Regions from separate parts of the Flavonifractor sp. HCP28S3_F3 genome, predicted to be linked through region 2. Evidence: riboswitches for the same ligand, from Rfam matches in the RefSeq annotation. Region 2 holds a riboswitch; the other holds the start of a gene.
What was found. Region 2 has a riboswitch for FMN ahead of ribD (bifunctional diaminohydroxyphosphoribosylaminopyrimidine deaminase/5-amino-6-(5-phosphoribosylamino)uracil reductase RibD). Riboswitches for the same ligand answer to the same signal wherever they lie in the genome.

Region 1: another riboswitch for FMN. It lies ahead of ACTNB1_RS07225 (ECF transporter S component); the one in region 2 lies ahead of ribD (bifunctional diaminohydroxyphosphoribosylaminopyrimidine deaminase/5-amino-6-(5-phosphoribosylamino)uracil reductase RibD).

Annotation. Positions count from the first base shown of each region.
Region 1 is NZ_JBQHUF010000005.1:212,081-217,577, reverse strand. Features, by position in the region: gene ACTNB1_RS07235 (Na/Pi cotransporter family protein) at 1-1,394, opposite strand, end outside; gene ACTNB1_RS07230 (MATE family efflux transporter) at 1,558-2,979, opposite strand; gene ACTNB1_RS07225 (ECF transporter S component) at 3,163-3,783, opposite strand; FMN riboswitch at 3,866-3,999, opposite strand; gene ACTNB1_RS07220 (SLOG family protein) at 4,163-4,660, shown strand; gene ACTNB1_RS07215 (hypothetical protein) at 4,697-5,311, opposite strand; gene ACTNB1_RS07210 (recombinase family protein) at 5,477-5,497, opposite strand, start outside.
Region 2 is NZ_JBQHUF010000001.1:201,325-211,271, reverse strand. Features, by position in the region: gene ACTNB1_RS01070 (N-acetylmuramoyl-L-alanine amidase) at 1-185, shown strand, start outside; gene ACTNB1_RS01065 (DUF4236 domain-containing protein) at 251-754, opposite strand; gene ACTNB1_RS01060 (helix-turn-helix domain-containing protein) at 880-1,116, shown strand; gene ACTNB1_RS01055 (helix-turn-helix domain-containing protein) at 1,497-1,760, shown strand; gene ACTNB1_RS01050 (IS30 family transposase) at 1,819-2,865, shown strand; gene ACTNB1_RS01045 (hypothetical protein) at 2,994-3,239, shown strand; FMN riboswitch at 3,318-3,432, shown strand; gene ribD (bifunctional diaminohydroxyphosphoribosylaminopyrimidine deaminase/5-amino-6-(5-phosphoribosylamino)uracil reductase RibD) at 3,588-4,694, shown strand; gene ribE (riboflavin synthase) at 4,675-5,322, shown strand; gene ACTNB1_RS01030 (bifunctional 3,4-dihydroxy-2-butanone-4-phosphate synthase/GTP cyclohydrolase II) at 5,341-6,543, shown strand; gene ribH (6,7-dimethyl-8-ribityllumazine synthase) at 6,566-7,033, shown strand; gene ACTNB1_RS01020 (amidohydrolase) at 7,082-8,707, opposite strand; gene ACTNB1_RS01015 (alanine/glycine:cation symporter family protein) at 8,775-9,947, opposite strand, start outside.

The DNA.
Region 1 (5,497 bases), on a different contig from region 2:
ACGGCGGCGGCCAGCTGATCCAGCTCGCCCTGCGCCTGGGCGGAGAAGGCGATGCCCCGGTTATGCAGGGCAGCTCCGCACTCCGAGACGTTGACGGCGTAGTCGCCGATCCGCTCAAAGTCGGACAGGGTGTGGAGCAGCTCGGACACCTTGGCGCTCTCCTCCGGCGTCAGGGCCCGGTCGGTGAGCTTCACCAGGTAGTTGTCCAGCAGCTCCTCCAGCTTATCCAGGGCGGTCTCAGTCTCATTGAGCCGCTCCAGCTTCTTGGCGTCGAACTTCTTAATCAGCTCCACAGACAGCAGAAAGTTGTCCCGGGCGAACTCGCCCATCTGTACCACCGCATCGTGGGCCTTCTCCAGAGCCAGGGAGGGGGAGGACAGGAAGCGGTCGTCCAGCACGGACAGCTCCCGCTCCTCCGCGTCGCCGGGCACCACCAGCTTCACCAGCTTCACCAGCTGGCGGTTGAAGGGGAGCAGCAGGGCGGTGCAGGCCACGTTGAAGGCCAGGTGCAGGTTGGCGATGGAGCTCATATTCATGGTGGCGCCCCAGAAGGGGAAGGAGAACAGGGCGTTGCCCGCATACAGGGCCACCAGGAAGAACAGGGAACCGATGATGTTGAAGAACAGATGGATCATGGCGGTGCGCTTGGCGTTGCGGGAGGCGCCGATGGAGGAAATGAGGGCGGTGATGCAGGTGCCGATGTTCTGGCCCATGATCAGCGGCATGGCGATGTGGAAGGTGACCACACCGGTGGTGCTGATGGCCTGCAGGATGCCCATGGACGCGGAAGAGGACTGGAGCAGGGCGGTAATGAGAGCGCCCACGGCCACGCCCAGGAAGGGGTTGGAGAAGGCGGTGAACACCGCCTGGAACTCCGGCAGATCCTGGAGGGGAGCCACCGCCGTGGACATGGTGTTCATACCGATAAACAGCAGGCCCAGACCCAGGACGATCTGTCCGATGGTCTTTTTGTGCCCGCTTTTGATAAACATATAGAAGATGATGCCGATGACTGCCAGGATGGGGCCCAGGAAGGAGGGCTTGAGGAACATCAGCACGATGTTGTCCGACGAGATGTCGCCCAGGCTCAGCAGCTGAGCGGTGACGGTGGTGCCGATATTGGCGCCCATGATGATGCCCACCGTCTGCTCCAGCTTCATGATGCCGGCGTTGACGAAGCCCACGCACATAACGGTGGTGGCGGCTGAGCTCTGGATCAGACCGGTGACTACGGCGCCCAGCAGCACACCTTTAATGACGTTGCTGGTCAGCCGCTCCAGAATGTTCTCCAGCCGGCCGCTGGACAGCTTTTCCAGACCGTCGGTCATGGTGGACATACCAAACAGGAAGGTGGCCACCGCACCCAGCACGGCAATGATATTTCCTAATTCCACGATTCTCCCCCAAATCTGGCCCGCAGGCCAAATAGTAGTGGTACACATCAAATTTACACAGCCTAATTATAGCTCTCCGCCCGGCTCCCGTAAATGGCAGGGGCGGTTTTTCGGGAATTTTGGTGGTTGTGCCAAAATGGAGGAGTTGTTTTTAGACGAAATTTCAGAGAGCGCTGAAACTCGCTCCGTCCCCGCCCTGGCGGAGGGCGCGGTAGGTGCGGACCAGCACCACGGCGGAGATCAGGAAGGTGAGGACGTCGGATACGGGCATGGAGTAGAGGACACCGTCCAGGCCGAAAAAGCGGGGGAGGAGCAGGGACAGGCCCACGCCGAAAACCACCTCCCGGATCATGGACAGGGCGGTGGAGAGGAAGGACTTGCCCAGAGCCTGGAGATAGATGAAGGCGGCCTTGTTTACCGTGGCCAGGACCATCATGCACAGGTAGACCCGGAAGCAGCGGACGGCGAACTGGGTGTAGTAGGTACTTTCATTGGCGGCGCCGAACAGGCCGATAAGCTGGCCGGGGAAGAGCTCCACGATCACCAGTGCCAGCGCGCCCACGGCGGCCTCCGCCAGGATCAGCCGGGTAAGCAGACCGGCGGCCCGGTCCCGGCGCTCCGCTCCCAGGTTATAGCCGATGATGGGGATGCATCCGGCGGCCATGCCCACCGCCACCGAGATGACGATCTGGAAGAACTTCATGACGATGCCCAGCACCGCCAGAGGGATCTGGGCGTACTGGCTCTGGGAGAAGATGGGGTCCAGAGCGCCGTATTTCAGGGTCATGTTCTGGATGGCGGCCATGGCGGCCACCAGGGAGATCTGGGAGAGAAAGCTGCAGATGCCCAGGGGCAGATAGCGTTTAGCCAGGTCCCCGTGGAGCCGGAAGCAGCTTCTGTCCAGCCGGACGGCCTTCATGCGGCACAGGTACCGGACGGACAGCAGGGCGGTGAGGATCTGCCCCAGGATGGTGGCCACGGCGGCTCCCATCATGCCCCACCGGAAGCCGAAGATGAACACCGGGTCCAGGACCAGGTTGACCGCCGCCCCTGCCAGGGTGGAGGCCATGGCGAACCGGGGGCTGCCGTCGGAGCGGATGATGGGATTCATGGCCTGGCCGAACATGTAGAAGGGCACTCCCAGGGTGATCCAGAAGAAATACTCCTTGGCGCAGGCGTAGGTCTCCTGGTTGACCTGGCCGCCGAACATGGTGAGGATCTGCTGGGAGAAGAGCAGGTAGCAGGCGGTCAGCAGGATGCCCAGCAGCACGCTGAGCAGGATGGCGCTGCCGATGCTCTTCCTGGCCCGGTCGGTCTGGCCGGAGCCCAGGCTGATGCTGACGAAGGCGCAGCAGCCGTCGCCGATCATCACCGCGATGGCCAGAGCCACCACGGTCAGGGGAAAGACCACCGTGTTGGCGGCGTTGCCGTAGGAGCCCAGGTAGCTGGCGTTGGCGATGAAGATCTGGTCCACGATATTGTACAGGGCCGCCACCAGCAGGGAGATGATACAGGGGATGGCGTAGCGCCGCATCAGGCTTCCGATGGGCTGGGTGACCAGAAATGAGTTGGATTGTTCGTGCATAAGCAGCAGCCTCCTTTTTTGCTGGACCCTTTGACGGGCGACAAAAAAGCGTGTGGCCGAAAGCTGGATTTATGCCTTCGGCCACACGCTATACACTTATTATAAAATGCCGTCCGCCCTTTTTCAAAGGCAGATTTCAACAAAACCGCAGGTGCTGTTCTCTGCTGTTTTTGAGAGGAAGGCTCAGGCCTGATCGGCGGCCTTCCGGGGCTTGGAGGCAAAGGCGTCCCCGTGGACGATGTACCGGGAGACCACCTTGTACACCAGAAAGGTGACCACAGAATTGGCACCGGCCTTGATCAGGTTGAAGGGGGCGATGAAGGGGAACAGCAGGGTGTCCACATAAGCCCGGTTGGCGGCCACGGCGGCGGCGTCGCTCCAGTCGGGGGTGATGAAGTAGGGGGTGATGAAGTGGTTGAACACCATCATGGCGGCGGTCATGGCCAGCACGCCGGCCGCCAGGGCGATCACCGCGCCGGAGCGGGTGTGGCGGATCTTATAGATGGTGCCCGCCACCAGCACCAGGGTGGAGGTGGCAAAGATGTGCATGGCGATGCCCATCACGCCGCTCTGGGCGCTGACGGTAAAGCCCTGGATCAGGCTGGCCACCACCGTCAGCACGATGCCGGCCAGGGGACCGTAGGCGAAGGTGCCGATCAGGATGGGGATGTCGGCGGGGTCATACTCCAGGAAGGCCACCGGGGCGAAGATGGGGAAGTGGACCAGGGACACCAGAACAATGGACAGAGCCACCAGCATGGCCATGACAGCCAGCTTCTTGATGCGGGCGGATCTTGCGGACATAAAAAACACTCCTTAGAAATCAGTAACACCTGAAAGACCATGTCTTCCAGGTGTCAAAATCAAAGGAGCATGCGCAATTTCAACACATCTTCTTCCATCCAGACTTCGCGCCCCACTGTGCGCGTCACTGTCGGTCCCGGAGTTCCACCGGGTCAGCCGAAAAGGCTCGCGGACTGTACCGCCGATCGGGATTTTCACCCTGCCCTGAAGACATTTCATTCAGTTGTTCCACCCTCATTATACACAGTCCGAAGAAAAAAGCAACCCCTAAATGGGACTTTTCAGAAAAACAAATGTTCGATAAATCGTTGACTTGTCCCTGTGGATATAATACAATGGAGAAGCTGAATTTACTTTGCTCGGATGGGAGGCGGCGGGCATGGAGCGGAGGACCACGTGCTGCTTTACCGGTCACCGGCCGGAAAAGCTGCCCTGGAAGGACAACGAGACTGATCCCCGGTGCATTGCGCTGAAGGGGCGGCTGGATGAAGCGGTGGAGGAGGCCTATGACCGGGGCATGCGGCATTTCATGTGCGGCATGGCACGGGGAGCGGACTTTTATTTCTGCGAGGCGGTGCTGAAGCTGCGCCGGCGGTGCCCGGACGTGACGCTGGAGGCGGTGATCCCCTGCGAGGAGCAGGCCGCCCACTGGCGGGAACGGGAGCGGGAGCGGTACTTCACGCTGGTGGAGCGCTGTGACCAGGAGACCATGGTGCAGCGCCATTACGACAAGGGGTGCATGCTGCGCCGCAACCGCTACATGGTGGACCGTTCCGCCCTGCTCATCGCCGTGTACGACGGGATGCTGGGAGGCACCATGTATACCCTGACCTACGCCATGCGCCAGGGGCTGGACGTGAAGATCCTGGACATATAAAAGAAAGGGCCCATCCGCAATGGATGGGCCCTTTTCTCAGCTGTGGCAGCAGCCCTTGGGCTCCCGGCAGCAGTCGTGGGAGGGGTTGGGATCGTTGGGCGGGAAGAACTCGTTGACGGGGAACTTGACATGGCGGAACATCTCGCAGGGGTCCTCGTCGTTGCCGCCGCAGGCGCACTCCTTTTCGGGCATGCAGTAGTCGTACACCGGCATGAGCAGCTGGGAATCACGCTCCAGACGGATGATGGAGAACTGGCCCAGAGTGACGTAAATGCGCTTGTTGTCGCCGCCGAAGCACAGGTCGCTGCCGAAGCAGGAGCAGATGCAGGGGGGCACGTCGGACAGGGGGCAGTCGCAGGGGTGGCACTCGCACACGTCCACCAGCTTCATGTTGAGGACGATGGGGTCCACCACCTCCACCACGGCGGTGGGGAGATTGGTCTTGCGCAGGCTCTGTTCATCCAGGCCGTCCACCGACAGCTCGGAGGAGAACACCTTGGCGCTGCCCTCGCTGCCGAAGAGGATGACCCGCTTGTCAAAGACGCACAGGCCGCTGACCTCCACAGGCCGGGCGGCGCCCACGAAGGCGTCGGCGGTGACCTTGTAGAAGTAGCGCACATCCACAGTGTAGAAGCCCCGGTGGAAGCTCACCGGCTCCACGTCGATGTAAACATACAGCAGCTCGGCGCTGCCGGCCTTGATGCTGACAGCCCGCTCAATGGCGGCCTGGGAGCACTGGGTGGGGTAGAAACGAAGATCCTCGATACAATCCTTATCGGAAGATACAGCGCCTTATAGATAGAAAAAAGCTCCCCCTCAAAAGGGTTTTAGGTCGAA
Region 2 (9,947 bases):
GGACGACGGCCGACGTGCTGAACATCCGTAAGGGCCCCGGCACCAACTACGGCGTCGCCGGCCAGATCAAGGGCAAGGGCATCTACACCATCGTCGCCGAAGCCGCAGGCCCCGGCGCGACCAAGTGGGGCAAGCTCAAGAGCGGCGCGGGCTGGATCTCTCTGGACTACGTCACGAAACTCTAAAACCGCATAGAAAAGCAGAAACCCGCCCGGAGATCCCGGGCGGGCTTTTTCTGTTATGTAGGGCTTTACTCCTCGGCGTCAGGATCCGGCGCTTCACCGGCAGCGGCGAGATCGGCCTCTGTGGGCCGGAACCGCAGTACACGGCCCTCGGAGTCATAGAAACCGCCGAGCAGGATGGTGAAAATATCGACCAACCAGCCGATCCCGCAGGCCCCGGCCGTCAGCAGCCAGATGACGCCTGTGCCGGTTTTCCCGACATAGAACCGATGGACACCGAAGAAGCCGAGAAAGATGCACAGCAGCAGCGCCACCGTCTTGCTTTTCGGCGACGTCGGCCGCTGCGCTGCGGGGACGCTGACCGCGCCCTGCTGCGCGCCGGACTTCCCGCCGGAGCTCGTCGTATATGACAGACCCGTCCCGGGGATCCCGACGGTCGTGTGGCTTTTCCCCGTCGTGCTGACCGTGTGCTTCAGACCCTTCGGGCCGAAGCTGATGCTCGCGCTCTTTTTGTTCAGGTTTACCCGGACACCCGGGGCCACCTTAAAGCTGCGTCTAAACCTTGTACCCATGCTTTTCCCTCCTATGTGCGCTTTTTAGCGTTTAGTCATCTTTGGCATAATATTACCACGCCAAAACTGGTAAAGTCAATATTGCATAGTCATCTTTAGCATAAAGGGAGGCGAGGGCTGCGAAAATATACAAACCAGACGGCAGGTGCAACATCTCCGGGGAGAGAGTCAGGGAGGAGCGGCTGCGGGCAAACCTGTCACAGGAACAGCTCGCCTACAAGCTCCAGATCATCGGGCTGGACGTCACGCAGAAGGTCATCAGCCGGATCGAAAACGGCAGCAGAGTCGTCGCTGACTACGAGCTGTACTATCTGGCGACCGCTCTCGGCACCACCATCAACCACCTGCTCGGGAAAGAATGAGAAAACCGCACGGCAGCGACGCCGTGCGGCTTTTTTTGTGGAAAAACGCGGGAAAATGTTGAAAATCTGCCGAATTATGCTTGACATTATAGAGCAAATGCTCTATAATATAATCACAGGCAAGGGATAGCCGAGTACAGAAAGAAAGGAGAGCAAAACCGCGGAAAGGAGGCAAAGCCGTGGATGCTGAGCAGATGAAAAAACTGCTCGAGCTGCTGGAACAGGCTCTAAAGTGTGAACAGGTTGCCACCATTACGATCACAATAAAGCCGAACCAAAAGCCCAAGCAGTAAGGTCGAAGGACGGCGGGAAAAATCCCGCCCGCCGTTCCTTTTCATTATAACCACGAAACCACGGCAAAGTCAAGCGGGAGGAACAACATGGACATCTCGATCAAAGTGACCTACAAAAGCGAGGGGCTGCAAAAGCTCCGCAAGGCTGCCGGCCTGTCTCAGTCTCAGCTCGCCGATCTGGCCGGGATAAAGGTGCAGGTGCTCCAGCAGTACGAGCGCGGCGCCCGGGACATCAACGGCGCGAAGCTGCCGACGCTGCTGAAGATCTGCAACGCGCTGGAGTGCAGGCTGGCCGACATCATCACAGACGAGGAGACGCTCGAGCTCCTGAAAAAGTACGAGGAACACTGACACACAGAAGGGGCGGCCGGCGGGCCGCCCCTTTTCTTTTATCACGGAGGGGAACACAATGGGACAGCACTGGAGCCATCTGACGCCGACCAAGCGCATCCAGCTCGACGCCTTCATCCGCGCAGGAATGAAGCCGACAGACATCGCCAAAGAGCTCGGCGTCCATCATACGACCATCTACCGGGAGCTGAAGCGGTGCACCTATGAGCACCTCAACAGCGACTACACCACCGAGACCAGATACAACCCCGAAGGCGCACAGGCCCGCTATGAGGCCAACCTCCGCGCCAAGGGGCCGGAGCTGAAGATCGGCAACGACTACGAGCTGGCCGACTACCTGATCGCCAAGATCCGCGACGAGAAGTACAGCCCGGAGGCTGCGATCGGCGAGGCTGAGGTCAAGGGCTGGCCCTTCAAGACCCACATCTGCGCAAGCACCGCTTACAACTACATCCGCGGCGAGATCTTCGGCGACGAGCTGACCGTCTCCATGCTGCCGCAACACGGCAAGCGCCACCAGCCAGAGCGCCCGGCCGGATCCATGCCCCGCAAGCCTGCCGGCCGGAGCATCGAGGATCGCCCCGAGCATATCAACGACCGCAGCACCTTCGGTCACTGGGAGATGGACAGCGTCGAAAGCTGCCAAGGCGTCAGCAACACCTACATCGTGATGACCGAGCGGAAAACGCGCTGGGAGCTCATTATACCGTCGCCGGACAAGACGGCCGCCAGCGTCGTCGCTGCGATTGACGGGCTCGAGGCCAAGTACGGCGACCTGTTCCCGAAGGTATTCAGATCCATCACCTGCGACAATGGCTGCGAGTTTGCCGACGCCGCCGGGATCGAGCGCAGCATCACCGGCCGAGGCCCTCGCACCGAGGTCTACTACTGCCACCCGTACCGGCCGAGCGAGCGCGGATCCAATGAGAACCAGAACGGTCTCATACGTCGGCACCTGCCGAAGGGCACCGACCTGAGCACGGTCTCCTACGAGGAGACCAAGCGGATCGAGGACTGGCTGAACAACTACCCCCGCAAAATGTTCGGTTATCTGTGCTCCGAGCAGCTTTTCCGGGAAGAAATCGCCCTCATTCTGGCCTCATAAAAAATATTTTTGCTTTTTTGTGCATTTACTCTTGACAAACGGCAAAATAGGCAAAAAATTTTTGCATAGTTTTCTTTTGTCCGCCCACACTAACTTTTGCAGCCCATTGAAACAACAGGAGGACCGAAATGAAACGGAATTTGACTTTTCTTGTATTGGCCTTTGCTCTGATGCTCCCGCTGGCGGCCTGTAAGCCCAATGTGCCCGAGACCGTCAGCCCCACGCCTATGATCTCCTCCAGTCCCATGCCGGAGGTCACCTCCACGCCCGAGGGCATCATGGACGATATTGGCGAGGCCGGAAAGGATATCGCCGACGGTATCGGCGACGCAGCCAAGGATGTGACGAACGGTGTAAAGAACGCCGTGCGCTGACGGAAAACTTTTCCTTATGCCGTCGGTATCCTCTTGACAACGGGGTACCGACGGCGTATACTTATCCCGTCAATTGAATCAGATCTTCAGGGCAGGGTGAAAGTCCCTACCGGTGGTATAGCCCACGAGCCGTAAGGCATGATTCGGTGTGATTCCGAAGCCGACAGTACAGTCTGGATGAAAGAAGATCGTTGCCATGCAGGATATTTATTCTGCGGACTTTGCGATTGCTCTGGTATGTGAAAACATCCCAGAGTTTTTTGTTTGCACAGAAGCTGTTTTGTGCGGCCTTTTTGATTGCCCTGAACAAATGGTTCAGGGCAATTTTTGTTTTTTGGAGATGATGCCATGGAGGACCGGGACTATATGGCTCTGGCCCTGGAGCTGGCCAAACGAGGGGTAGGCTGGGCCTCCCCCAATCCCATGGTTGGGGCGGTGATCGTAAAAGAAGGCCGGATCATTGGACAGGGCTGGCACGAGAAATGCGGTCAGCCGCACGCCGAGCGCAATGCCCTGGCCGCCTGTACCGAATCCCCCCAGGGGTCTACGATATACGTTACCCTGGAGCCCTGCTGCCACTACGGGAGACAGCCCCCCTGCACCCAGGCAATTCTGGACGCAGGCATCCGTCGGGTGGTGGTAGGCTCGGGTGACCCCAACCCTCTGGTGGCGGGCAAAGGGCTGGCCCTGCTGCGGCAGGCCGGCGTGGAGATCACAGAGCACGTACTGGAAGACGAATGTGTGAAGCTGAATGAGGTTTTTTTCCACTACATCCGTACCAAACGCCCCTATGTGGTGATGAAATATGCCATGACCCTGGACGGCAAGATCGCCGCCTATACCGGGGACTCCAAATGGGTCACAGGCGCGGAGGCCCGGGCCCATGTCCAGCAGCTGCGCCACCGATATACCGGCATTATGGTGGGGATAGGCACCGTGCTGGCTGACGATCCACTTCTCACCTGCCGTATCCCCGGCGGGCGAAACCCAACGCGCATCATCTGTGACACCCAGCTCCGCACTCCTCTTACTGCCCAGGTGGTGACCACCGCCAAGGACTCCCCTACCCTGCTGGCCACCTGCTGTACAGACCCGAAGAAGCGAGCGGCCTATGAGGCGGCAGGCTGCCAGGTGCTGACCGGTCCGGAGCGTGACGGTCACGTGGACCTGAACTGGCTGATGGATGAACTGGGCCGGCGGGAGATCGACAGTATCCTGTTGGAAGGCGGCGGCACCCTGAACTGGGCGGCTTTGGAGCAGGGTATCGTCCAGAAAGTGCTGACCTATATTGCGCCCAAACTGGCAGGAGGAAAGGAAGCCAAGACCCCGGTGGAGGGGACCGGAATTTCGCTGATGTCTCAGGCGATCCGGCTGACGCACAGCACTGTCACACAAATTGGTGAGGATTTTCTCATAGAAAGCGAGGTGGTCCCGGATGTTCACGGGAATCGTTGAAGAGATGGGCCAGGTGGAGGGCATCCAACGAGGGCGTCAGTCTGCCATACTCACTATCCGGGCCAAAACGGTGCTGGAGGGCACCAAGATCGGAGACAGCATTGCGGTGAACGGTGTTTGCCTGACGGTCACTACCCTCTCCACCGACCGGTTTACCGCCGATGTGATGCATGAGACGTTGGATCGCTCCTCCCTGGCGCAGCTCAAGCGCGGGAGCGCCGTCAATCTGGAGCGGGCCATGGCTGCTGACGGCCGGTTCGGCGGACACATCGTGGCCGGACACATTGACGGCACCGGCCGGGTCGCGGAGGTACAAAAAGATGACAACGCCATCTGGTACACCATCCAGGCCGCACCTCAGGTGCTGCGGTACATCGTGGAAAAGGGCTCCATCGCCGTGGACGGTATCAGCCTGACGGTGGCCCGGGTGGAGGACGACCGGTTCGCCATCTCCGCCATCCCTCACACGGTGGCGCAAACCGTGCTGCGGGACCGCAAGGAAGGGGATCTGGTGAACCTGGAGACCGACATCATTGGCAAATATGTAGAGAAACTGCTCAAGCCCGCCCCGGAAGCCCGGGCGTCCGGCGGGATCACCCTGGATTTTCTGGCCAGGAACGGATTTTAAGCGAGGAGGACGTTAATTATGGAAGAATTGTTCTGTACAGTCGAAGAGGCGCTGGAGGAACTGCGGGCAGGCCGCATCATCATCTCCATCGACGACCCGGACCGGGAAAATGAGGGCGACATGATCTGCGCCGCCCAGTTTGCCACCACAGAGAACGTCAATTTTATGGCCATGCATGCCAAGGGCCTTATCTGCACCCCCATGAGTCAGGAGCTGGCCGACCGGCTCCAGCTGGAACAGATGGTGAAGGTCAACACCGACAACCATCAGACTGCTTTCACTATCTCCATCGACCACGTCAAGACCACCACCGGCATCTCCGCCGAGGAGCGTGGCTTCACCTGCCGGATGTGTGTGGATCCGTCCACCCGGCCGGAGGACCTGCGCCGTCCGGGCCATGTGTTCCCGCTGGTGGCCCGCCGGGGCGGCGTGCTTACCCGCAACGGCCACACCGAGGCCACGGTGGATCTCTGTCGGCTGGCCGGTCTGGCACAGTGCGGCCTGTGCTGTGAGATCATGCGGGACGACGGCACCATGATGCGCACCTCCGAGCTGCTGGAAAAGGCCAAAGAGTGGGGTCTGAAGATCATCACCATCAAGGCTCTGCAGGACTACTGCCGCCTCCACGACAAGCACGTGGTGCGGGAGGCTGTGGCAGAAATGCCCACCCGCTACGGCCAGTTCCGGATCTACGGCTACACCAACGACCTGACCGGGGAGCACCATGTGGCTCTGGTGAAAGGCGACATTGGGGATGGACAGGATGTGCTCTGCCGGGTCCACTCCGAGTGCCTCACTGGAGACGTGTTCGGCTCCTGCCGCTGCGACTGCGGTCAGCAGCTGGCCGCGGCCATGATGCAGATCGAGAAAGAGGGTCGGGGTGTGGTCCTCTACATGCGGCAGGAGGGCCGTGGCATCGGCCTTATCAACAAGCTGAAGGCATATGCCCTCCAGGAGAAGGGCTTCGACACCGTGGACGCCAATGTGGAGCTGGGCTTCGCCCCCGACCTGCGGGAGTACTGGACCGGAGCGCAGATCCTGCGGGATCTGGGCGTGCGCACCATGCGGCTGCTGACCAACAACCCGGACAAGGTCTATCAGCTCTCCGAGTTCGGCCTGGAGATCACCCAGCGGGTGCCCATCCAGATGGACGCCAATGACTACGACCTGTTCTACCTAAAGACCAAGCAGGAACGGATGGGACACATCCTTACTTATTAAATAAATGAGAGGAGATCTTATTATGAAGACATTTGAAGGAAAACTGGTATCCAGCAACATCAAGGTGGGCATCGTGGTGGCCCGGTTCAACGAATTCATTACCTCCAAGCTGCTCAGCGGCGCCATGGACGGACTGCTGCGTCACAATGTAAAGGAAGAGGACATCCAGGTGGCCTGGGTCCCCGGTGCCTTTGAGATCCCCCTCATCGCCTCCAAAATGGCCAAGAGCGGCAGGTACGACGCGGTGATCTGCCTGGGCGCTGTCATCCGGGGCTCCACCAGCCACTATGACTATGTGTGTAACGAGGTGTCCAAGGGCATTGCCGCCGTCTCCCTGGAGACCGGCATCCCGGTGATGTTCGGCGTCCTCACCACCGAGAATATCGAGCAGGCCATTGAGCGTGCCGGCTCCAAGGCAGGCAACAAGGGCTCTGAGTGCGCCGAGGGCGCCATCGAGATGGTCAACCTGATCCGGGAAATGGGCTGCTGAGCCTCTTTCCGCAACAAAAAAATGGCCGCCAATTGGCGGCCATTTTTGTTATCTGTTGACTTGATAGACGCAGTGCCCGCCCGCATAGGTGGCGAGGACGGGGATGTCTCCGATGGAGTAGGGATCAACCTCAAAGGGATTGCCTCCCAGCACCACAAAGTCTGCCAGGTAGCCCGGCGCGATGCGGCCCTTGCTGTCCTCCTCAAAGGTGGCGTGGGCGCTGTGGATGGTGTAGCTGTCGATGGCCTGCTGCACCGTCAGGGCCTCTTCAGGCAGATAGGGCCCCACCCGGTCCTTCAGAGTACGGCGGGTGACGGCGCACTGGATGCAGGCCAGGGCACGGGGCAGCTCCACAGGGCAGTCGGTGCCCGAGGAAGTCCACACACCGGAATCCATCAGCGTGCGGAAGGCGTAGCTAGTAGCGGCCAGCTCAGGACCCACCCGCTGCTCCACCATGTGAATATCATAGTCCAGGAAAATGGGCTGGACATAGGCGTGCAGGTGGAGGGAGGCAAAGTCCGCCAGCTGATCGGGGCGAGTGATCTGGCAGTGGACCACGCCGTGGCGGTGGTCGTCCCGGGGATGCTCCGCCAGAGCCTTCTTGTAGGCGCTGAGGACCCGGTCCAGGATTCCGTCGCCGATGGCGTGGACTGCCACCTGCATACCGTGGCGGTTGGCGCAGCCGATAAGATCATCAAACTGCTGCTGGGTATAGATGGGGATACCACGATAGCCGGGCTTGTCGGCATAATCCCGGCTGAGATAGGCGCTGCGGGCGCCCAGGGAACCGTCGCCCAGGATCTTCAGCGGACCGACCTTTACCCACTCGTCGCCCCAGCCAGTGTTGTAGCCCTCGGCCAGGAAGCCTTCCAGATCCTCCACCGTGGTGAGTTGGGCCTGCTGGGCCATGCGCACGGTCATCTTGCCCTCCGCCTCCAACTGGCGGTAGGCCTCCATGATGTCATGCCAGTCCACGTTGGCAAAGGCGGTAAAGTCGTCGGTCTGGCAGGAGGTGACGCCGTAGGAATTGAGATGAGCCTGGGCGTCCAGCAGCATGGCCTTCAGCTCTTCTACGCCGGGACGAGGCAGCTTTTCGTAGACCAGGTCCATGCCGTTCTCCCGGAACACACCGTTGGGCTGGCCATCCTCTCCCAGTTCAAAGCAGCCGCCCTCCGGCTGGGGGGTGTCCGCCGTGACGCCGATCAGCTCCAGCGCCTTGGTATTTACCACGCAGGTATGGCCGCAGGTGCGCACGATGCACACGGGGTGCTCGGTACTCACCTTGTCCAGATCATGCCGGTTGGGGAACCGGGGCTCGTCGGTGAAATAATCGTGGTTCCAGCCTCTGCCCCGCACCCACTGGCCGGGAGCAAAGCCCTTCTCCTTCAAAAAGGCCCGCATGGTGTCCAGCACCTGGGCCAAAGATCCAGTATTGGAGGACAGGTCGGCCACCTGCAGGGCATAGCCGTAGTTGAGCAGGTGCATGTGGGAATCGTTGAAGCCGGCGCAGACGAACTGCCCCTGCAGATCAACCGTCTCCCCGCCCTCTTCCGCCAGGGCCATGGCCTCCTGGTTGGTGCCGACAAAGACAAATCGGCCATCCTCCACAGCAAAGGCCTCCGCAAGGGGCAGACTACCGGTATACACCTGCCCGCCGTAATAAATGGTTCGCATGATGATACTCCCTTCCTGCACGGACGGCGGCCGGGGCGGCAATGCCCCGGCCGAACTGTCCTGTATCTTACTGCTTCTGTGCTTTTTCCGCTGCCAGCGCAGCCTTTACTTCGGGCTTGTCCTCGTAGAAGATGACCGCGTCGGGAAGCACCTCGCCGATGTGCATGTACCGGGCCTTGTAGTCCTTCAGCAGCTTGAAGTACTGGCCGGACAGGATCAGGATGACCGCCACATTGATAAAGGTGGGGATGCCGCTGGTGATGTCCACCAGGGTCCAGATGCTCAGGTCGCCCACATAGATCAGGTACAGGGTGAGCACAAAGGGCGGCACAGCGTAAAAGTACTTGAACACGATGAGCAGGTACTTCTTCACGTTGGGATGGTTCTTGGCCAGGTGACGGAGCACCGCCTCGTAGTAGGCATACCAGCCGCCGGAGGTGGTGACAGAAAAGACGATCATGATGAGGGTCAGCACAACGGTACCGAAGGCACCGAAGTTATTGGTAAAGACGTTAAGGGCCAGGGTAGCGTTGGTGGCGCCGCTGGTCCACTCGCCGGACACCAGCACCGTCAGTGCGGTGATGGTACATACGATGAAGGTGTCCACAAACACCTCGAAGGAGCCCCAGAGGCCCTGCTCAATGGGGTGGCGGGTCTTACTGGAGGCGTGCACCATGGGGCTGGAGCCCCAGCCGGCCTCGTTGGAGTAGACGCTGCGGGCCATGCCGGTAGAAATAACCTGAGCCACCGTGGCACCTGCGAAACCACCCACAGCGGCGCTGCCGGTGAAAGCCTGGCTGAAAATAGCACCCAGAGTGGGCAGGATGTTTTCATAGTGCATCACAATGATGACCAGGCCCAGGATCAGATAGGACAGGCTCATGACGGGCACCAGCTTGGTGAGGATCTGACCCAGCTTCTTCACGCCGCCCCAGATCATCACATAGAGGATGCACACGATGATGAGGGCTGCAATGGCCTGGGGGATGCCCAGAGACTGGGCCACCACCTCAGAGGTGGTGTAAGTAGAGGCGCTGATGAAGAAGGTGGAGAAGATGCCGATACCGAAGATAAAGGCCAGCGGCATCCACAGCTTACCCCAGTGGCGCTCCTCACCCAGACCCCGCTCCATGTAGTAGGTCGGGCCGCCGTAGGGGACGCCGTTTTCATCGGTACGGCGGTAGTACACCGCCAGCGACACCTCCACCTGCTTGATGAGCATGCCCAGGAAAGCGGTCAG